DNA from 2 places in the Bacillus paralicheniformis genome. Region 1 is predicted to be linked to the other one. Evidence: predicted binding sites of a transcription regulator. Region 1 holds the regulator's gene; the other holds the start of a gene.
The links. The regulator NrdR, encoded in region 1, represses ribonucleotide reductase genes. The targets are predictions, from matches to a motif close to AACACNATATATNGTGTT.

Region 1 (11,441 bases):
TTGCCGTCAGCTTGGACAGTTTTTCAGTCGGATTTACTTACGGATTGCGAAAGTTGAAAATCCCATTTAAAGCGATTTTGATTATTGCTTTTTGCTCTGGTGCCGTGATGTATATTGCCATGATGATCGGAACCCTTTTGGCGAAATTCCTGCCCGTTGTCGTAACAGAAAGGCTCGGAGCCGTCATATTAATGGGGATCGGCGCATGGGTGCTGTATCAGTTTTTCAGGCCGGAGAAAGAACAGGATCTCGTCTTCTCTGAAAAAACGCTCATCAACCTTGAATTGAAATCGCTCGGAATCGTGATACACATTTTAAGAAAACCGACAAGCGCCGACATTGATAAATCAGGAATCATTACCGGTATAGAAGCTTTCCTTCTCGGTTTCGCCCTCTCTATTGACGCGTTCGGAGCAGGGATCGGCGCGGCTGCGCTCGGCTTTTCCCCTGTACCGATGAGCATTACGGTAGGCATCATGAGCTCATTGTTCGTATTTTGCGGAATACAGGCGGGGCGATTTTTATCGAAATGGAACTGGATGGATAAACTGACCTTTCTTCCCGGTATATTGCTGATTATGATCGGCATCTGGAAACTGTAAGAAGGAGGTGCAGGCCTTTGACATTGGTCATCGGGTTGACCGGAGGGATTGCCAGCGGCAAAAGTACTGTCGCGCAAATGTTCCAGCAGTGCGGCATCACAGTCGTCGATGCGGACGTGATCGCGAAAGAGGCCGTTGAACAAGGGATGCCCGCTTATCAGAAAATCGCAGAGACATTTGGTCAAGGCGTGCTGCTTGAAACAGGCGGTATCGACCGGAGAAAACTTGGAGAAATTGTTTTTACTAACGAAGAAAAGAGGATGCAGTTAAATGCGATCGTCCATCCGGAAGTGAGAAAAATGATGATCAAACAGCGCGACGAAGCCATCCGGGCCGGTGAACGGTTTGTTGTTCTCGATATTCCGCTTTTATATGAAAGCGGGCTTGAACATTTGACAGATAAAGTGATCGTCGTCTGGGTGCCGATGGAGCTTCAGCTTGAGCGGCTGATGAAAAGAAACCGGCTCACTGAAGACGAGGCGCTGAACAGAATTCACGCCCAGCATTCTCTTGACGAAAAAAAGAAAAAGGCAGACGCGGTGATCGATAACAGCGGCAGTCTGAAAGATACAGAAGGGCAGCTTCATCAGCTGCTTGATACATGGTCAAATATTGAAAAGTGAGCGCGAAATTGCGCTCACTTTTTTATTAGTCGTTTTTAAACTGGCTGTAATTCGCATAATACAGCGCGGTGCGTTGTGCACCTGCATACCGTTCGGCAAAAGCTTTGGCATTGCCTGCCTTCATCGTCCGATAGCTGTAGTTGGATGAAGGTTTCCAGCTTGTTTCAGGCGATTTCTGTCCTTTTATCGCCGGATATGATCCGACATCTTTAAATGAGCCGTCTCCGTAATCATCAAGTATGCCTTTCTCGCTGCCCGTACCGAAGTAATTGGCTTCAGAATAAATTTTGGCCAATGTCGTTATCGTGAAGCCTAGATGGTAATTGTTGATATAATTGTTTTTCACATGAAAATGGCCGTAACGCATCAACCCGGGCGCCCTGACATAGAGATTCTCAAAGCGGTTGTGGCTGATTGTCATCCGCGGATATCCATTATATATACTGTGGTATTGCTTGTCATCTTGAGGCCAGCCGAGAATCAAGCCGTACCTGTGGTCTGTGAATGTGCTGTGAGACAGTGTGACGTAATCGGCTTTAGCGCCGATGTATAAGAGCTTGTCGAGATCGTGACCGTTTGCTGAATAGCTGTGGCCCTGGAATGTGACATGGTCAATCCAGTAATTCCTCGAATCTGTAATGTAAACAGGGATGTCGTTGTTTTCATTTATGAATGCATCATGTGCAATGATCAGATTTTTGAAAATCACGTTGCCTGAGTCCGTTTTTGTTTTAAAGTAAATGTTGTTCAGCTTATGTTTTTCATACGAGCCGATGATTGTTTTATTGGCACCCACCGTCAATACCGTTTTGGCTGAAGCGCCGATATTGCTGGAGACGACAATGGTGCGGGGCGTTGAACCTCCAATATTGGCTTTCAGTTCGCCCAGATTGTTGACATAGACGACTTTTCCAAACAGGCCGCCGGTTGTGCCTGTTTTCTGCTTGCCATTCGATTCCTTTGCATAGCCCGCGAAACCTTCGAGACCGTCGCTTGGAAGCTTCCACTTTTGGACGGAGCTGCCTGTATATTTGGCAAGCTTCACTCCGTTGCCGTCCAGTGTCAGGGCAAGGCTGTTGTTTTGCGCACTGACGATTTTATACGTGATAAAGTCTCCGTTTCCGTCTTTGTCAGCCCCGATAATATTCCACAACTCTTCTTTTCGTGAATTGTCATAGTAGACTACAGCGGGATTATTGTTTGACAACGCGTAATGGGAAGGGATGATAATTTTGCCGTTATCCATATTTCTGATTTTGAACTGTTTGCCGTCAGACGTATCCAGCCTCCATCTTTCTGCTTTTTCCCCGCTCATCTGTTTTGCTGTTAGCGGTGCATTATCTTGATTCCCGGCGGGCGTGATGTTTATGCCTGATAAGCTTTCCAGCCTGATCATCTGTTTCGGATAATCTTCGTTCGCCGCGGAAGCGGCTGCTGTTCCTATAAAAAAATAAATGCCGGCCGCAGCCAAAAAAGAAATGATAAAATATATGTTTTTGGTCAGTTTCATGGTTGTCCTTTCTTGAAGACACTGCCTTCTGTCGTGTGAAAATTTGGCGCCGTTGGAAATTGTAGCACTAAAGATGTATTTGAAATATATGCTTTAATGCCGATTTTTTCTAGTTCTTTGTTCATTGTTTCACAAAAACCGCGTAAATTTGCTGTAAAAGAAACAAATGGTATGGCTAATTAAAAATAATGTGTTATACTTATTTTGAATAAATCATGATGTGGAATGACATAAAATAAGGGGTGCATATTTGATGAAAGTGAAAGTTGCGATAAACGGATTCGGCCGGATCGGCAGAATGGTGTTTAGAAAAGCGATGCTTGATGAACAGATTGACATTGCAGTGATCAATGCGAGCTACCCTCCGGAAACGCTCGCTCATTTAATAAAGTATGACACAAATCACGGCCGATATGAGCTTGATGTAAACGCTGGAGACGATTGCCTGTTCGTTAACGGTAAAAAGGTCATGCTGACCAATCAGAGGGACCCTAAACTTCTTCCGTGGGCGCAATACGGGATCGACATCGTCGTAGAAGCGACGGGGAAATTTAACGCGAAGGAAAAAGCGGAAGCTCATATTGAAGCCGGCGCGAAAAAAGTTATTTTGACAGCGCCGGGGAAAAATGAAGACATCACAATCGTGATGGGCGTCAATGAACGCGAATTTGATGCGGAGCGTCATACGATTATTTCAAACGCTTCCTGTACGACGAATTGTCTCGCTCCTGTCGCAAAAGTGCTTGATGATGCATTTGGCATTGAAAACGGCCTGGTGACCACTGTTCACGCATTTACAAATGATCAAAAAAATATTGATAATCCGCACAAAGACTTGAGAAGGGCGCGCGCCTGCGGTTCTTCGATCATTCCGACAACGACAGGCGCCGCGAAAGCGCTGTCACTTGTCATGCCGCATTTAAAAGGAAGAATGCACGGCCTGGCCCTGCGCGTTCCCGTCTCAAATGTGTCACTCGTTGACCTTGTGGCTGATTTAAAAAGCGATGCGACGGCAGAAGATATTAATGAAGCGTTCCGAATGGCGGCGGCAGGCTCGATGTCCGGGATCCTCGATGTATGCGATGAACCGCTTGTCTCATCCGATTTTAATACGAATCCATACTCGGCGGTGATCGACAGCCTTTCAACAATGGTGCTTGAGAACAGAAAGGTGAAAGTGCTCGCATGGTATGACAACGAATGGGGATATTCGTGCAGGGTTGTCGATTTAATCAGATACGTGGCTTCAAGAATGAAACACCCTTCGGCTGTATAAAATAAGAGCATGGACGGATAAAAAATAAATACCCCTTAACCATCAAATGATAAAACCGCCTTGCAAAAAATATTCAAACAAAGTATACTATTTTTCGTGAACTTCTAGTTCGTGAGCGCTTCGGCATTACTTAAAGGGTTAGGACCTCTCCGGACTAACTTTCCCCCGTGGTAAATGACCGGTTCAGTTGCTTGGAAATTCACTTTTCTAATTCTTGTTAAGGGGGGTCCATGCTATGGAAACAATGGGGCGTCACGTTATCTCCGAACTGTGGGGATGCGATTTTGATAAGCTGAATGACATGGATTTTATTGAAAAAACGTTTGTAAATGCGGCACTGAAGTCAGGTGCTGAGGTACGTGAGGTAGCCTTTCATAAGTTTGCACCTCAAGGTGTAAGCGGGGTTGTGATCATTTCTGAATCTCACTTGACCATTCACAGTTTTCCTGAACACGGATATGCCAGCATTGATGTTTATACTTGCGGAGATTTAGATCCGAACGTAGCTGCCGATTATATCGCAGAAGAATTAAGAGCAGAAACAAGAGAGAACATTGAAATACCGAGAGGCATGGGACCTGTTCAGGTGAAACAGGCCAACGCCAAAGCACAGGCACTTTAATGCCGATAGAGGAGCTGGATGAAAAAGCGGACACCGCTTTTAAAATCCGCTCCTTTTTCTTTCCTCTCACGACAATCCCCGAAACATATTCTCCCCGGCATTCTCTTGCCCTAATTTGTTTTCCCTTGGAAATCAACCATTTTTTTAATAAAATATAGAGAAGAAAGACAAAGGGGACAGGGGATATGAGTCTTTTTCAAAACATTCACCGGTTTTTTTCTACACACGCCGAAACGTCTGACCGCCATCCTTCGGACAAGCTGAAGAGCCGCTATTATAAAGCGGCGTCAAAAGAAGCGCTCAATGCTGTAAAGGAAGTGCTGGAAGGCCTTGACGGCTGTAAGGTGACATCGGTGTCGGAAGAAAGAGGAGAAATCAGCGCCGAGGTGAAAAAAACGAGAAAAGCTTTTGTGGTGGCGACAGTCGTGTCGATTCGCCCTTTTGATACAGCGGTGGATTTTAATGTGTCAACGGAAACGTTTTTGCCGACCGATTTTGGCTACAGCCGCGGGCTTGTCTCGACGCTATACAGCGAACTGGACGGAAAGCTGCAGAAATCTGTACATTCAAACAATTGAATAGGGAGCTGAAAAAATGAAATGTCCAGCATGTCAGCATAACGGGACGAGGGTTTTGGACTCCCGTCCCGTTGACGAAGGCAGATCGATTCGCAGAAGACGCGAATGCGAATCATGCAACTATCGATTTACTACATTTGAAAAAGTGGAAGAAATTCCGCTCATCGTCGTAAAAAAAGAAGGAATCCGGGAAGAATTCAGCCGCGAGAAGATGCTCCGCGGTTTGATCAAAGCGTGCGAAAAACGCCCTGTCGCCTTAAAGCAACTTGAGGATATTTGCTTTGAAATTGAAAAAGAGCTTAGAAATCAAGGCGTTGCTGAAGTGAAAAGCGATATGATCGGAGAAATGGTGATGGACCGGCTTGCGAAAATCGACGAAGTCGCATACGTCCGGTTTGCTTCAGTATACCGCCAATTTAAAGATATTAACGTATTTATCGACGAGCTGAAAGACTTAATAAAGAAAGAACGGTAAAGAGCTGTAAATTAATCCAGCTCTTTTCTCATGATAAAACCACGGTCGTGTGACATGAAGGCCTGAAAAAGGTGTAAAATGAGGACAAGAAACAAAGTGGAAGGTTGACAAAAGATATGAGTAATTATTGGAAAGACTTGCTTCCTGTCGATCCGTACGTTGTCAAAAGCTGCGGATTGCTTCAGGACTTGGACCGGCAAATTGTCACGCTATTGTATCAGCCACTAATCGGCTCTTTTTCATTCAGCTTGTTTCTCACGCTGTGGGGGGAACTGGAGCAAAACAGAGTCTGGGGGAAAAGCTCGACTCACAGACAGCTGATGGCGGCGATGCAGACCAACCTGAAGACGATTCACTCAGAGAAGGAAAAGCTTGAGGGAATCGGACTGTTGAAAACTTATATGAAAGAAACGGAAGACGAGCGTTTGTTTATATATGAATTGATTCCGCCGCTCAGACCGGATGAGTTCTTTCAGGACGGCATGCTGAATGTCTTCTTGTACAACCGCGTCGGAAAAGCGAGGTTTCAGCAGCTGAAAGAATACTTTTCCCACCCGTCTGTTCCCGAAGAAGCACGGGATATCACCCGTTCTTTCAACGAAGTTTTTGCATCTGTCCAGCCGAGCGAATGGAAGATGTCTGACGATATGATCGAAGCGATGGAGCTTCGCGAAGATCGTGAATGGATGAAAGAAGGGAATGGCAAACCGGCGGCGGTCACAGACGACGCCTTTGACTTTCAACTGTTTCTCGCCGGTTTATCCGACACGCTTATTCCGAGAAAAGCGCTGTCAGACCAAGTGAAGGAAACGATTAAAAAGCTCGCCTTTCTCTACGGGATCGAACCGCTTCAGATGCAAAACGTCGTCATGTCAGCCGTTGATGAGCACGATACGATCACGACAGAAGCGCTCAGAAAAGCGGCGAGCGACTGGTATCAGATCGAGCGCAGCGGCCCGCTTCCGGAACTCGTCGACAAAGTGCAGCCGATGAATCTCCGCGAACAGCCGAATCAACAGTCGTCAACGAATGCCAAGGAAGACAATTTGATTGCTTTGCTTGAGCAGGTATCGCCGAAAAAGCTGCTGCAGGATATCGGCGGCGGAGCGGAACCATCCAAAGCCGATCTGAAAATTATAGAAGAAATAATGCTTGACCAAAAATTAGAGCCCGGCGTCATCAATGTTCTGATTTATTATGTCATGCTGAAAACCGATATGAAGCTTTCGAAAAATTACACCCAAAAAATAGCTTCTCACTGGGCCAGAAAAAACGTTCGCACGGTTAGAGAGGCCATGAAGCTTGCGAAAGAAGAAAACCGCCAATATCTTGAATGGGCGGAAGGGAAGAAAAAGCCTTCCCGGAACAAGAAAGTCATCAGGGAAGAAAAGCTGCCTGACTGGCTTCGGGAAAGTGACGAAGCCGACAGCAAACCGCTCGAAACAGAGCCGGCCGGTTCCGTAACGAGAGAAGGCTTTGACCAACAGAAGCAGAAGCTGCTCGAAGAAATAAAAAAACTGAAAAACCATTCCGCTCTTTAATGTGAGGTGAAGATGATGGAGCCGATTAAACGCGCTTTGCAAGGCGTGACAACGAGACCCGATTTTCAAAAACGCCTTGAAGATATGAAAGAAAAAGTGCTCTCTGACAAGGATGTTCAGGAGTTTTTAAACAGCCGTCAGTCAGAAGTGGATCAAGGAATGATCGACAGGAGCCTAAACAAGCTTTATGAATTTACACAGCAAAGCAAAGCATGCCAAGACTGCCCGAGTCTGAAAGAGTGCAAAAACCTGATTCAAGGTTATCATCCAAAGCTTGTGATGAACGGAAAAACGATCGATGTTCAATATGACAGGTGTCCGGAAAAAAAGGCAGCGGACGAGAGGGAAAGACAGCGGTCGCTGATTAAAAGCATCTATATTCAACAGGATCTCTTGAATGCTACGTTTGCCGATATTGACGGAGATGATCCGAGCAGATTAAAGGTCCTTCAGCTTGTGACGGGCTTTTTGCATGACTATAACGAAACGGGAAAGGGAAAAGGCATCTACGTCTACGGGAAGTTCGGGGTCGGAAAAACCTTTATGCTGGCCGCCATCGCCAACGAGCTTGCGGCAAAGGACCATCCATCCATTCTCGTCTATGTCCCCGAATTTGTCAGGGAACTGAAAAATGCGATACACGATCAGTCGCTTGAAGAAAAGCTTGAGATGGTCAAGTCTACGCCGATTCTAATGCTCGATGATATCGGTGCGGAGTCCATGTCAAGCTGGGTGAGGGATGAGGTGCTTGGCGCCATCCTTCAGCACAGAATGTCTCATCAGCTGCCGACGTTTTTCTCTTCCAACTTTGACCCTGATGAACTGAAACACCATTTCACCTATTCGCAAAGGGGCGAAAAAGAAGAGGTGAAAGCGGCAAGGCTGATGGAGAGGGTGCTGTATTTAGCGACGCCTGTCCGGCTGGACGGGAAAAACCGGCGTCAGTAATCACATGATCCCGAGCTTCAATTACGGAGATGAAGAAGATGCAAAAAAGAACCTTGGCCAAATGGACGGTTATCGCCGTAATCGCGGCGGCCGGACTATGGTTGAATGCGAAATATCTGAATCTGAGCCCCGCTCATATAAGAGAAGGCGTCTTATCCTTCGGGATTTTCGCCCCGCTCATCTATATCGGATTATTGATGATCCGGCCGTTTTTGCTGCTACCTGCTTCCGTTTTCGCCGTCAGCGGGGGCCTCGCATTCGGTCCGCTGTTTGGCTCTTTGTATTCTTTTATCGGTGCGGCGGGCGGTGCATTTTTGTCATTCGCTGTTGCATACAGGCTCGGCGGAAACCTTCAGCACATGCCGCTGAAGCTTGACAGCCTGCGGACGCTTTTGCGGAAAAACGGCTTTTTCTGCATTCTGCTCTTGAGGCTCGCGCCGATTCATTTTGACGCGGTTAGCTATGCGGCAGGCGTGTCAAAAGTGAAGCCCCTGTCGTTTGCCCTGGCGACGGCTGCGGGCATCATTCCGGGCACCGTTATTTTAAATGTGCTCGGGTCAAGCCTCTTGACCGGCGACATCATAGCAATTGCAGCTGCAGCGGCAATTTACTTGATATTCATTACCGTGCCTCTTTTGTTCAGAAAAAAAGTGCAGGCGCTCCTCGATTAAGGGCTCATCCTTTTTTTACGTCTATTTTATTTGTCACCCCCATATACATGTATCAGATGTTGTTAGGGGGGACAAACATGCTTGAAATTACATTTGAAGATGATTATGATACAGCCGCGTTTTTGCATCTCCTTCGCAATGCGGATGCGAACCGGCATATCAAGATTCACGAAGCACCAGGGAAGATCGGAATTGAAAAGACCCATTCCTCTGTCAGTATTCAGGCCTATATTGAGCCGGTTCTGACGAGATTTTTTACAGAATGCAAAGAAGACGAATACATGCTTTCGGTTATTGAAGGCGATTATTACTTTTTGGACCGGGATGAACAGCAGCAGATTCTTCAACTGGCCCACAGCATTATGGAGGGCGAACTTGAAGGGCTTCCTCTCAACAAGGACGACACCCCTCGCGAACATTACATCATTCAGGAGCTCCAAACGATTTGTCTTGAGGAAAACGTCTTTTCCATTCGGTCCTTTATGACATTTCGCCTCGGGAGGTATTATGAACGCCTCAGGTCTTATGTGGAGGCGGCAATCGACGAGTATAAAATGGAACAGGAATATCAGACATTCATTCAATCGCTGAGAGACTACGTCATGTCGAAAGAGCCGATGCTTGACCATGTCCACATTGTGCACGACGGTTATTTTGTATTGTGGGAATTAAAGTATATTTCTGAACGGGAACAAAAAAAATACATAGACAGGCGGTTCGTAAGAGAACACCCGATGTATATTGATTCCCATCTCCTGGCTCCGCTCGTATCGATTGCGCCGGAAAAAATAGACCTCTATACAGAAGACCGGGAACACGCCATGGTTCAGACCATTCAAAATATTTTTCAGGAGCGCGTACGGATTCTTTCGCTTGACGCCTTTCATCCGCGAGAAAACATTTTGGAAGAGCATTCTTGATTTTGTGTGAAAAACGATTTATAATACGATGTAAACTTAAAGATATTATGTATCGATAAGGACATGAAAAGATGAACACCGGTTTGACAGAGAGGGAGACCACGGCTGAAAGTCTCTTAAGCCAAGGAGCATTTTTTTACCGCCTTTGAACATCAGTTGTGAACGACAATGTGTCTAGTAATGACTGACGGGACTTCCCGTTACAGAACCGAAAGCCGAGAGCGCGACGGGTTTTTTGCGTTTTCGGGAAAAAGGGTGGAACCACGAATTCCGTTTATTAATCCTCGTCCCTTTCATAGGGGGACGGGGATTTTTTATTTTGTAAAAAAAAAGGAGTGACTAGGATGTCAGATATGGTAAAAATCAAATTTCCTGACGGAGCGGTTAAGGAGTTTGCAAAAACGACGACAACAGAAGATATCGCGGCATCAATCAGTCCCGGCTTAAAGAAAAAATCAATAGCGGGGAAATTAAACGGCAAAGAAATCGATCTGCGCGCACCGATCCTTGAGGACGGCGCCATCGAAATCATTACAGAAGGCAGCGAAGAAGCGCTTGAAATCATGCGCCACAGTACTGCACACTTAATGGCCCAGGCGATCAAGCGCCTGTATAAAAACGTGAAGCTCGGCGTGGGTCCGGTCATTGAAAACGGCTTCTACTACGATGTGGATATGGAAGAAGCGCTGACTCCGGAAGACCTTCCGAAGATTGAGAAGGAAATGAAAAAAATCGTTGGCGAAAATCTGCCGATCGTAAGAAAAGAAGTCAGCCGTGAGGAAGCCAGAGCCCGGTTTGCCGAAATCGGCGATGATTTGAAATTGGAACTGCTTGATGCGATTCCGGAAGGTGAAACGGTATCGATCTATGAGCAGGGCGAATTCTTCGATCTGTGCCGCGGTGTTCACGTTCCTTCGACAGGAAAAATCAAGGAGTTCAAACTGCTGAGCCTTGCGGGAGCATACTGGCGCGGAGACAGCAACAACAAGATGCTCCAGCGCATTTATGGTACGGCTTTCTTCAAAAAAGCGGAGCTTGATGAGCATCTTCGCCTCCTTGAGGAAGCAAAAGAACGCGACCATAGAAAGCTCGGAAAAGAACTGAAGCTGTTTGCGATTTCGCAAAAGGTAGGGCAAGGGCTGCCGCTTTGGCTGCCAAAGGGTGCAACCATCAGACGCGTCATCGAGCGCTATATCGTTGACAAAGAGCTTGCGCTCGGCTATGAGCACGTGTATACACCTGTCCTTGGCAGCAAAGAACTTTACGAAACGTCAGGGCATTGGGATCATTATCAAGACACAATGTTCCCTCCGATTGAAATGGACAATGAAACATTGACGCTTCGACCGATGAACTGTCCGCATCATATGATGATTTATAAAAACGACATTCACAGCTACCGTGAACTGCCGATCCGGATCGCGGAGCTCGGAACGATGCACCGCTACGAAATGTCAGGCGCTCTCTCAGGTCTGCAGCGTGTTCGCGGGATGACTTTGAATGACGCGCACATTTTCGTCCGTCCCGATCAAATTAAGGAAGAGTTCATCCGCACTGTCCGCCTGATTCAGGAAGTGTATGAAGACTTTGGCCTTGAGCAGTACTCATTCCGCTTGTCTTACCGCGACCCTGAAGATACAGAGAAATATTACGATGACGATGAAATGTGGAACAG
Region 2 (11,441 bases), 730 kb from region 1:
TTCTGTCGATTCGTCAACATAGCTGTCAACGTGCGGTACTGTTGTGACATTGATCGCCTGTGTCAGGTGAAGCTCGCGCTTTTCTCCATTTTGATCGGCCCGGTCATAATCGTATACCCTGTACGTCGTATCAGAGCTCTGCTGTGTCTCCAAAACGACCGTCCCTTCGCAAAGAGCATGAATCGTGCCGCTTGGCACATAATAAAAATCGCCCGGCTTGATTTTGATCCGCCTTAACAAGTTGTCCCAATCACCGCTGTTGATCATGGTGACCAGCTCTGTCCGCGTTCTCGCCGTATGGCCGTAAACGATCTCGGCACCTTCTTTGCAATCGATGATATACCAGCATTCCGTCTTACCGAGTTCCCCGTTTTCGTGTTCGCCCGCATAGTAGTCATCGGGGTGGACTTGAACGGAAAGGTCTTGATTGGCATCAAGTATTTTCGTTAACAGCGGGAAACGGTCTCCCTCTGCACCGCCGAACAATTCGCGGTGCTCGTCCCAAAGCTCGGCAAGCGTTTTTCCTTTGTAAGGACCCGAAGCAACGATGTTCGGCCCGTTTGGATGGGCGGAAATGGCCCAGCATTCACCTGTCAAATCAGAGGGAATGTCATAGCCGAATGTCTCGCGCAAAGCCGCTCCCCCCCAGATCCTCTCTTTAAACTCAGGCTGCAGAAATATCGGTGATTGAGTCATGAAGCCATCTCCTCCCTTAATTCACGATTATCTTATGTAAATAAAACGCTTTCTTTTATTGATAGACATGTATGATAAAATATAAACCTTTTCATATTTATTATGACGTTATCTCGATAGAAGTCAATGCCGGAAAGGAAAAACAGAAGCCCCAGAGGCTTCTGTTTTAGATTGTTGACAAAATCCCAAAACGGCTTTTTGTTTTGGGATTTTGTCATCCTTTCAGCGTGATTGAAAACCCTTGCAGTCTAGGAAGGCCGAGCATCGGAGCGGAGCGAATGTTGGAAATCGTGAGCACCGACGCGCAGGCCTGACAACGAATGCGAGGGTTTGTCGACACGCTGAAACAGAAGCCCCGGAGGCTTCTGTTTCAGATTATGCCAGCTCGATAATGCGCTGATTTGAGCTTCCTCTGTAAAGGAGCGTCAAGTCCCTTTTTTTGATTTCGAACGGGCCGTCTACCAGGACATCACAATAGGCCAGCAAAGCGCTGTGCTTTTCATTTTTCAAGATTTGTTCGTACGTATAGCCGCTGTAAAGCCAGATGTCTTTTTCGGATTGCTGCTTAATTCTCTCAGACAGTTCGATCAGTTCGCTCGCATGCAAAAGCGGCTCTCCTCCTGAATAGGTGACGTTTGTAAGCGGGTTTTTCATAATTTCCTCAAATACTTCGTCTACACTCATATCAAATCCGTTATTGATATTCCAGCTTTGTTTATTATGGCAGCCTTCACACATATGCGGGCAGCCCGCTAAAAACACGACTGTTCTCAGTCCTTCTCCGTCTACGATGCTGTCATGGATAATATTCATCACTTTCATAGGTGCTTCACTCTGTCCTTTTCTTCTTGTCTTTTCGCCGAATTCCACTTTGACATATCTCCGACTAAATATCCCGTAATCCGTCTGATCCGTTCAATCAAAGCCTCATCTCGATTTTTGCACTGCGGGCACTCGTTATCGATGATTCCGGTAAATCCGCACGCCTTGCAGTGGTCGACAGGATGGTTGATCGAGGCGTAGCCCATGCCTGACCGGCGCATGGCGGTTACAATCATGTCCATCGCTTTAATGTTTTTTTTCGGGTCTCCGTCCAGCTCAATGTAGCTGATATGCCCGCCATTGCACATCAAATGGAACGGCGCTTCTTTTCTGATCTTTTCAACCGCAGTCAGCTTATAGTGAACAGGGATGTGAAACGAGTTCGTATAGTAGATCCGGTCTGTGACATTGTGGATCGAACCGAACTCCAATTTATCTTTTTTGACAAATTTCCCTGAAAGTCCTTCTGCCGGTGTGGCGATCAAAGAAAAGTTCAGCTTGTGTTTTTCTGTGGCTTCATCGGCCTTATCTCTCATCGACTGAACGATTTTTTTGCCGAGTTCAAACGACTCTTCGCTTTCTCCGTGATGTTTTCCTGTCAATGCAGTCAAAGCTTCAGCCAGTCCGATAAATCCGATGCTCAATGTTCCGTGCTTTAGCACATCCTCGAGCGTGTCCTCAGGATCAAGCTTCTCGCTTTCATGCCAGATGCCTTGCGAATACAGGAACTTAAAGTCTTTTGCTCTTTTTTTGCATTGAAAGGCGTACCGTTCAAGCAGCTGTTGAATCGTTAATTCCATGTAGCGGTTCAGCAAAGCAAAAAACTGTTCAACATTTTCGCTGAGCAGCGCTATTTTGACAATGTTGATCGAGGTGAATGACAAATTCCCTCTGCCGATGCTGTTTTCTTTCCCATGAATATTGGACATGACGCGCGTTCTGCATCCCATATAAGCGATTTCGCTTTCCGGTGTTCCGTCATAAAAAGGTTTATTCACGGGCGAATCGATAAAGCTGAAGTTCGGAAACAGCCTTTCAGCGCTCGTTTCCAATGCAAGCCGGTACAAGTCATAGTTAGGGTCTGTTTGATCGACGTTGACGCCTTCTTTCATTTTGAAGATCTGAATCGGAAAAATCGGCGTCTCCCCCTTGCCGAGACCTGCTTTTGTCGCCTTCAGAATATTTTTGATCAAAAGGCGGCCTTCCCTTGACGTATCCGTGCCGTAATTAATTGAAACAAACGGAACCTGTCCGCCGCCCCGCGAATGCATGCTGTTGGCATTATGTATAAAGGCTTCGCACGCTTGGTAAGTTGTGTTGTCCGTTTCTTCCCACGCTCTTTCCCTTATCTCTTCTTCTGTCAAAGTTGTCGGGTATTGTTTGATTTTCACCAGATGCTTTTCGTACGTTTTTCGGACGTAAGGCGCCAGGTCGTAATCGAACATCGGAAATGACTGGCCGCCGTGCTGCATATTTTGATTCGATTGAAAAATGATGGATGCGAGTGACAATGCGCTCATAATGTCCTTCGGTTCCCTGAGAGAGCCGTGGCCTGTATGGAATCCGCCTTTTAACAGCCGGCCCAAAGGGATCTGGCAGCAAGTCGTTGTCCCGCTCGGCATATAGTCTAAATCGTGCGGATATATCAAGTTGTCATCGACTGCTTTCTTGATTTCCGGCGACATTAAGTACTGGAGCGCATAATGTCTGGAACTCTCGGATGCAAACCGGCTCATTTGCCCCATCGGAGAGCGGCCGTCTACGTTGGCATTTTCCTGCATAATATCGTGATCTCCATACCCGACGATATCATGAAATGTTTCTGTCAATTGCAATAATCCCTGTTCTTTAAAGCCTGTTGTCATCCTAATCTCTCCTAAAAAGTAGCATATATAGTGTCCGAACTTCCACAGGACACTATATATTGATATTAGCACAAATGATACCCGTTAAATTTAGCAATTTGGTGACGTTATTTCAAAACGGTCATAAAAAAACGCCCCGGACAAAATGTCCCGGTGCGTCAGCGGCGAAATGACTTGTAATCGATCGTCATTTGTTTCGGAGGTTTTCTTTGTTTTGTCCGTTTTTCGATCCAGACGGTTGCAAGCGGCGTCAGAAGCGAGGTGACAATGACGCTTGTCGCGATGATCGCGGTCGCTGAATCAGCCACCGGCGCAAACACGGGGTTTGCATCGGCAAGCGCATACGGCACGGCTACCGCAGCCCCGGCCGTTGACGATGCCGCGACGCCCGCAACGCCGTCTCCTCTTGCGACAAAGCGGTCCAGCAGGTATAGAGAAGCACCCGAGAGAACGACGACTGATACGCCGACAACAATACCTAAAAAGCCGGATTGGATTAACATTTTAAAATCGAGCGTGTTTCCCAGTGAAAATGCGAAGAACGGAATGATCGCCGGTACGACTTTTCCGAACAAATCGCGCAATTCAGGGTCAAGGTTTCCGAGAATACAGCCGAGTAAAAACGGGATGACGGTTGCAGCCAGCGTCTCCCAGGGAAATGCTGCGAGCCCTGTCACACCGAAAGTGACCATCGTCATAAACGGGCCCGATTCCGTGCTGATAAAGGCGAAAGCACCGGCGTCTTCCTTTCTTCCCATGTGGTTCATTAACGCCAAATACAGACCGCCGTTCGTTTCATTCATAACGGCTACAATAGCAAGCACTGACAGTCCGGCAAAAAACCCGCTTTGAATGCCTTCATCTGGAATGAACTGCGCTGCGATCAAACCCAATAATGCGGCAATGCCGACTTTGCCGATCAGAAGTGTCAGTCCCTTCCTCGCAATATATCCTGAAGAACGAAAATCTATTGTTGCACCAACGCAAAAGATAAATACTCCTAAAATCGGCAGCGTTCCGGTAATCAGGGCGCCTGTAAATCCGCCGAAAAACTCCGCGGTTCCCGGAGCAAACGTATTCAGCGTTGCGCCCAGAAAGAGCGGAATGATCATCATGCCGCCCGGCACACGTTCAATCGTTGCTTTAATTTTCATCATTTTTTCTCCCATTCTAGAAATTAATGAAAAAACAAAGCTGTCGATCTTGCAAAATCTGAAGTCTTTTCACGCTGCGCACGCTTTAATTCTGCCGAATCCGACGCTGAAAGATACGCTGGATATCCGCTTCTGACACTTTGTTCAGCTGGCTTCCCACTCCAACTGCCAATGCTCCGGCATCGAGCCATTTCTCCACATCGCCCGGATGGATCCCCCCGGTTGGTATGAAACGAACCTTCGGAAAGGGGCCCGCGAGGTTTTTCATGTAAGGAATCCCGGAAGTCCCCCCTGGAAACAGCTTAAGAACCCGAAAACCCTTTGAGACCGCTTCCATAATTTCGCTCGGTGTTAATACGCCGGGAATAAAAAATGTATGCAATGAGGCGGCTTCCTCAGCCAATTTTTCCGAAAAACCCGGACTGACGATGAATTTTGCCCCCGCTGCCGCGGCTTCCCTCGCCTGTTCGCTTTCAACCACCGTTCCGGCTCCGACAAGGAGGCCGTCTTTTCCTGCAAATTTTTCAATCAGCTCAGACGCTCCCGGCGTCGTATATGTGATTTCAATCGCAGTAATTCCTTTGTCGATCAATCTGTGAATGCTTTCCTCAGCAGCTTCCTTATCGCCTGCGCGGACGACCGCGATCAGCCCGGCCTCGGCCAGCTGCTCCTGCACTTTTCCGATCATAGACATTTCCATTACGGTCAACCTCCTGTTTTTTGGTTGTTTGCCTCTGCGGCCATAAAAGCTTTCAATTGATCCCTTGACGGCAGACCGTCCATATCACCCGGAGCCATGACGGCCAGAGCTCCGATCGCATTTGCCCTCTGAACTGCTTCTTCAAGCGGCAATCCGTCTAATAGACCGCTGATCATGCCGACGGCAAAACCGTCACCAGCGCCAACGGTATCAACAACCTTTTCCACCTGATAACCCGGCACATAACCCTCTTTGTCCGGTGTCCGGTAATAAGCCCCCTCTTTTCCAAGCTTGATGACAATGACCTTGACCCCCTGCATCACATAATATTTAGCGATATCCTCGGGAGAATTGCAGCCTGTCAGGAGTTTTCCTTCATTGATCCCAGGCAGAAACCAGTCTGCTTGCGCGGCGATCTCATGAATCGTGTGAACCATTGTCTGCTGGTCCGGCCAAAGCTGGAAGCGGAGATTCGGGTCAAACGAAATCGTCTTTCCATCTTTTTTCATCTGGTGAACGGCGTGGCGGGCGAAGCCCCGCATTTCCCTTGAAAGGGCAGGAGGTATGCCTGTCACATGCATATGTTTGGCTTCTTTGAAATACTCTGCCGGGTAGTCATCAATGCTCATCGTGCTTGCGGCTGATCCTCTGCGGTAATACGTGACATCAGGGTCCCCGCTTTCAACCTTTGACTTGAGCAGGATGCCTGTCTGCTGGTCTGCACTGCGTTTGACTTCAGAGATGTCGACGCCTTCTTTTTTCAATTCATTTAAAATAAAAGTTCCAAGCGAATCGGCGCCGACCTTGCTCATCCAGCCGACTCGAAAGCCCAGGCGCGACAGTCCGACGGCAACATTTGTTTCCGCTCCGGCAAGAGCCTTGGAAAACGAAGAAGCCTCATGCAGTCCGCCTGTTTCATTTGCGTAAAACATAGCCATCGATTCTCCGAATGTCATCACATCAAGCGACATGATTTCACTCTCCTTTCGAAATGGTACCGGTTTCAGAAAAAATTGCAGAAAAACACTCTCCCCTAAATTGTCGGGTGTATGAGTGTCTCCATTTGACGAGTTCTACAGCGACTGTCTGAGAACAAGCTCTGCCTCAAGCTGAATCGTCTGCGGTGCACTTTCATCTCCTTCAATCCGTTTGATGATCCGCTCCATGGCGGCTCTGCCCATTTCATGCGACGGCTGGGCGATGGTGGTAATGCCCGGACCGATCAATTTATACCATTCCGTATCATCAAATCCGGCAATTCCGACGTCTTCCGGAATCGAAATGCCAAGCTCATAAAGGCAGCTGATGATTTTCAGCATCAGAAGCCCGTTGTTTCCAAGAATGGCTTTTTTCCCTTCTTTCATTTCTAAAAAGCTTTTGACGGAATGTAAAAGAGATTCTTTGTCTTTGACATCTGCCTCATATACAAGGGGATTGCCGCCGGCATTGCGTTTAAGCGCGATTTCTGTATAGGCGGAAACCCTTTCCTCCCTTGGACTGATCCCTTTAATCGGCTCGGTAAACAGACCGACCTGGGCATAGCCTTTGTCATACATGAGATTGACGATTTGACTTGTCACTTCTCGGTTGTTCGTTGTAACTGCATCGATTTTGAGCCCGGGCACTTTCCGGTCAACGAGCACAATCGACACATCCTGGCTGATTAAATCCATGAGCACATCGTTATTTCTTCCCGTCGTATTAATAATCAGCCCTTCAATGTAATGCGCGTTCAGCTTGTGCAGCATCTCCCGTTCTTTTTCAGGACTGTTGTCCGTGTTGCAGACCATGATGCTGTACCCGTACTGATCGCAAACCTCTTCCACCCCTCTCAAGGTGGCGACTGAAAACGGGTTTGTAATATCGGCGACCAAAAATCCGATAACCTTGCTTTTTTTCACCTTCAGCCCCTGTGCCATCTGACTGGGGCGGTAATTAAGCTCCTCGATCGCTTTTTTGATGCTTTTCACCTTTTTCGGTGAGATGGCATCAATCTTCCCGTTGATATAACGGGAAACCGTTGATTTTGATACACCTGCATGTGCGGCTACTTCGTTGATGGTTACTTTCGCTGTTTGCTTATCCCTCATTCAAGTACTCCTATGACCTTATGATTTGAAACCGATTTCAAAAACTTTATACCATCAGCATATCACATCATTTAAAATTTGGAAGAGTCTTTTTTAATATTTCAAGATTGACCTTGACAATATTCAGAAAAAAGTGAAAAGACTGTTGACGATTTCCATTATTTACTTTACAATTCATGTTTGAAACCGTTACCAAAAACTTTGGTCCCTTCATTCAAGTCAGTCTAAAAACGTCCAATTCAAGGAGGAGAAGGTATGGAAAATCGTTATTCTGTTCATCCTGAACAAGCGAAACGATTCACAACCGCAGAGCTTCGCGAGCATTTTTTAATAGAGTCATTGTTTGTTGAAAACAAACTGAACATGGTTTATTCGCATGAAGACAGAGTCGTGATCGGCGGGGCCGTTCCAGTGAAGGAATCCATTGCGCTCGATGCCGGCGATTTTTTAAAAACGGACTATTTTCTGGAACGGCGCGAAATCGGAATTGTAAATGTCGGGAAACCCGGTGCGGTCAAAGTTGGTGATGAAGAATACGTACTGGAGCACAAAGATTTTCTGTATATCGGCCTGGGAAATAAAGACGTTTCTTTCTCAAGCTTGAATGAAGGCGGAGCCAAATTTTATTTCATCTCAGCGACCGCACACCAAAAGTATCCGGTGCAAAAAGCTTCGCTTTCAGAGCTTCCATACGATCATTTAGGAGAAGAAGCCTCTTCAAATGTCCGCAATCTATACAAAGTGATTCATGCAGACGGCATTCAAAGCTGCCAGCTGATGATGGGCATTACATTTCTTGAACCCAATAACACATGGAACACGATGCCGGCGCATGTTCATGACCGGCGGATGGAAGCTTATCTGTATCTTGACCTTGCTGAAGATGCAAAGGTGTTTCATTTCATGGGCGAACCGACGGAGACAAGGCATCTCGTCGTCGGCAACGAACAGGCAGTCATTTCACCCGCGTGGTCTGTCCACTCGGGCTCCGGCACATCCAACTACTGCTTTATATGGGCGATGGCCGGAGAAAACTACACATTTAAGGACATGGATGCTGTCCCGATGAATGTCATACGGTAAGGGCGTGAACGTGAGATGGGATATCTTGAATCGTATTTTTCACTTGAAGGCAAAACCGCGCTTGTCACAGGCCCGGGAACTGGAATCGGCAAAGGAATTGCCGAAGCGCTGGCAAAAGCGGGAGCGGATATCATCGGCACTTCACATACGAGCGGGCTTGATGAAACAAAGCGGCTGATCGAAGAAACCGGTAGAACGTTTACGTCTTATCAGCTTGATATGGGCAGTCTTGACGAGGTTGAAGCCTTTGCAAAAGAGGTGCTTGACCGTCATCAAATTGATATTCTCGTCAATAATGCCGGGACGATCCGCAGAGAAAAAGCGGCTGATTTTTCCCGGGAGAACTGGGAAGCGGTGATCAATGTCAATTTGAACAGCTTATTTTTGCTGACGCAGGCTGTCGGCCGGCAGATGATTGAGCGAAAGCAGGGGAAAATCATCAATATTGCCTCGCTTCTTTCATTTCAAGGAGGCATTCTCGTCCCTGCATATACGGCAAGCAAGCATGCAGTAGCCGGATTGACGAAGTCTTTTGCCAATGAATGGGCGGCGCACAATGTCCAGGTCAATGCAATTGCGCCGGGCTATATCGCAACGAACAATACAAAGCAGATCCGCGAGGACCAAAACCGCAATGCCGAAATCTTAAAACGGATTCCGGCCGAGCGCTGGGGTCAGCCGGATGACATTGCCGGAGCCGCCGTATTCCTTTCGGCGCCGGCATCCGATTATGTGAATGGACATGTGCTGGCGGTCGATGGCGGTTGGCTGGCAAGATAATGCACGCAAAGGCTGCCGGTAGCTCGGCAGCCTTTATCATAGCTATGGCTTCAAAATCACTTTAATGCAATCATCTTCATGGCCGTTGAACAATTGGTAAGCGCGGCCGGCTTCTTCAAGCGGAAGCTGATGCGTAATGATTTCCTTCGGATCAAATTGATTCTCTTCAATCTTCTTGTAAATCTCAGGCATCAAATGGATAACCGGGGCCTGCCCCATTTTTAGTGTAATATTTCTGGAAAAGAACGCGCCGAGCGGAAACATATTATAATTGCTTCCATATACCCCTGTAATCTGTACGGTCCCGCACTTTCTGACCGCCTTTGTAGAAATTTGAATCGGTCCGAGCGTGCCGCCCTGAAGCTTCAGTTTTTGCTCCAGATACTCAAGCGGAGATTTTTTGCCGTCCATCCCCACGCAGTCGATCACGACATCCGCCCCGCCTTTTGTAATCTCCTTTAAATGCTCGCCCATGTCAGGATATTTTGTAAAGTCAAATACTTCGACGCGGTTTAACGCTTCAGCCTGCCTTAGGCGGTAGTCCAAGTAGTCTACTGCAATGACCCGCTTCGCCCCTTCCATCCAGGCAAACTTCTGCGCCATTAATCCGACCGGTCCGCAGCCGAGAACAATGACGGTGTCTCCCTTTTTAACGCCAGCGTGAAGCACGCTCCAATACGCGGTTGGCAGGACATCTGATAAAAACAGGAGCGACTCGTCCTCCATCTCGCATGATTCAGGGATGACAAACGGCGTGAAGTTGCCAAACGGCACTTTTAAATATTCGGCCTGTCCGCCAGGGTGGTTTCCGAACTTTTCCGAGTAGCCGAAATATCCGCCTGAATCATAATGGGGATTGGCATTATCACACTGGCTTTCCAGCTTGTTTTCGCAATAAAAGCAATGTCCGCATGCAACGGTAAACGGGATGACGACCCGGTCCCCTTTTTTCACTTTTGTTACATCAGGTCCTGTTTCTTCTACAATTCCCATCGGTTCATGGCCGAGCTGGAAGCCTTTCGGAAGAGGAAAATTCCCTTGATAAAGATGGAGGTCTGATCCGCAAATCGCCGTAGAAGTAATTCTGACAACGATATCATCGCTTCTTTCTATTTTGGCGTCCTCCACCTGGCTGACTTTAACATGCTGAGGCCCTTGAAACGTTACAGCTTTCAAATCGTCACACTCCCATTATCGTTCAGTTGACTTTAGTGTGAGATAAACCCGGGTTCTTATTCAGTTTTTTAAACAAACGTTTCATTAACCGTCATGCAGAGCGGTCATGATTCATACATAGAAGAAAACGGAGGTGTTGGGATGCTGCTGCAAATACTAGTCGGAGGGCTGGTTGTTTTCGTTATTTTCTTTCTCGTGTTTCGGGCGATCAGAACGGGTAATCTGCCGCGCCATGACGATTCGCAGCCAGAAGACGGAGAAAACAGAGATCAGCCATGATTGGCTTGGCTGGCCTCCTCACACAAAAAAGGATGGGGCCATGCCCATCCTTTTGCCTATCGTTCAACCGGCTACGTGTCAGTTCCCGTGATTCCGCCGTGCCTGTCCCGTAAATCCTGCTCGATTTCTTCAAGGCTTTTGCCTTTTGTTTCTGTTACTTTAAAGAAAACGAACAGGAAGGCCGCGATTCCGATGGCCGCATAGCACAGGAACAGGTAACTGATGCCCATCGCTTCCATGAGGACCGGAAAACTTAATGTCACAATTAAGTTCCCTGCATGAAGCATTAAAGTCGATACTCCGGTTCCCACCCCTCTGACATGAAGGGGGAACAGCTCAGGCAGCACCACCCAGACGATCGGTCCCCAGCTGACGGCAAATACGACAATGAATACACCTAAACAGATGACAGTCGTCCATGCCGCACCAGTCGTATTGCCAAAAAAGATATTGGTGAAAGAAAGCACGATTAAACTGATGACCATGCCGGCATTTCCAAATAATAAAAGCGGCTTCCGGCCAATCCTGTCAATAAAGCGGATCGCCACAAGCGTCATCAGAACATTGATCATACCGATGCCGACTGTCCCCAAAATGGCCGCCGAATCTTCAAATCCGACATTCGTAAACGTTTTTGGGGCATAGTAAATAATCGTGTTGGTTCCAATAAATTGCTGGAGAAACGCCAGTCCGACCCCTGCGATTAACGCCGGGCGCACCCACGGTTCCAGCAGCTCTTTCAAGCCCCCCTGCTCCTGCTTTTCCGCTTCCTTAATTTCTTTGATTTCCTGATCGA

Region 2: the regulator NrdR is predicted to act here: its motif matches at 3,432-3,449, upstream of CP943_RS19705 (anaerobic ribonucleoside triphosphate reductase).

Annotation. Positions count from the first base shown of each region.
Region 1 is NZ_CP023665.1:3,113,730-3,125,170, reverse strand. Features, by position in the region: gene ytaF (sporulation membrane protein YtaF) at 1-602, shown strand, start outside; gene coaE (dephospho-CoA kinase) at 620-1,225, shown strand; gene CP943_RS15900 (pectate lyase family protein) at 1,251-2,471, opposite strand; gene CP943_RS15895 (glyceraldehyde-3-phosphate dehydrogenase) at 2,989-4,011, shown strand; gene speD (adenosylmethionine decarboxylase) at 4,247-4,633, shown strand; gene CP943_RS15880 (hypothetical protein) at 4,819-5,211, shown strand; gene nrdR (transcriptional regulator NrdR) at 5,228-5,686, shown strand; gene CP943_RS15870 (replicative helicase loading/DNA remodeling protein DnaB) at 5,803-7,227, shown strand; gene dnaI (primosomal protein DnaI) at 7,243-8,175, shown strand; gene CP943_RS15860 (TVP38/TMEM64 family protein) at 8,214-8,846, shown strand; gene ytxC (putative sporulation protein YtxC) at 8,924-9,766, shown strand; gene thrS (threonine--tRNA ligase) at 10,111-11,441, shown strand, end outside.
Region 2 is NZ_CP023665.1:3,847,430-3,858,870, forward strand. Features, by position in the region: gene manA (mannose-6-phosphate isomerase, class I) at 1-696, opposite strand, end outside; gene nrdG (anaerobic ribonucleoside-triphosphate reductase activating protein) at 1,072-1,518, opposite strand; gene CP943_RS19705 (anaerobic ribonucleoside triphosphate reductase) at 1,515-3,383, opposite strand; gene kdgT (2-keto-3-deoxygluconate transporter) at 3,542-4,537, opposite strand; gene CP943_RS19715 (bifunctional 4-hydroxy-2-oxoglutarate aldolase/2-dehydro-3-deoxy-phosphogluconate aldolase) at 4,623-5,237, opposite strand; gene CP943_RS19720 (sugar kinase) at 5,243-6,208, opposite strand; gene CP943_RS19725 (LacI family DNA-binding transcriptional regulator) at 6,311-7,327, opposite strand; gene kduI (5-dehydro-4-deoxy-D-glucuronate isomerase) at 7,583-8,410, shown strand; gene kduD (2-dehydro-3-deoxy-D-gluconate 5-dehydrogenase KduD) at 8,426-9,190, shown strand; gene CP943_RS19740 (zinc-dependent alcohol dehydrogenase) at 9,233-10,366, opposite strand; gene CP943_RS22530 (hypothetical protein) at 10,508-10,645, shown strand; gene CP943_RS19745 (sugar porter family MFS transporter) at 10,717-11,441, opposite strand, start outside.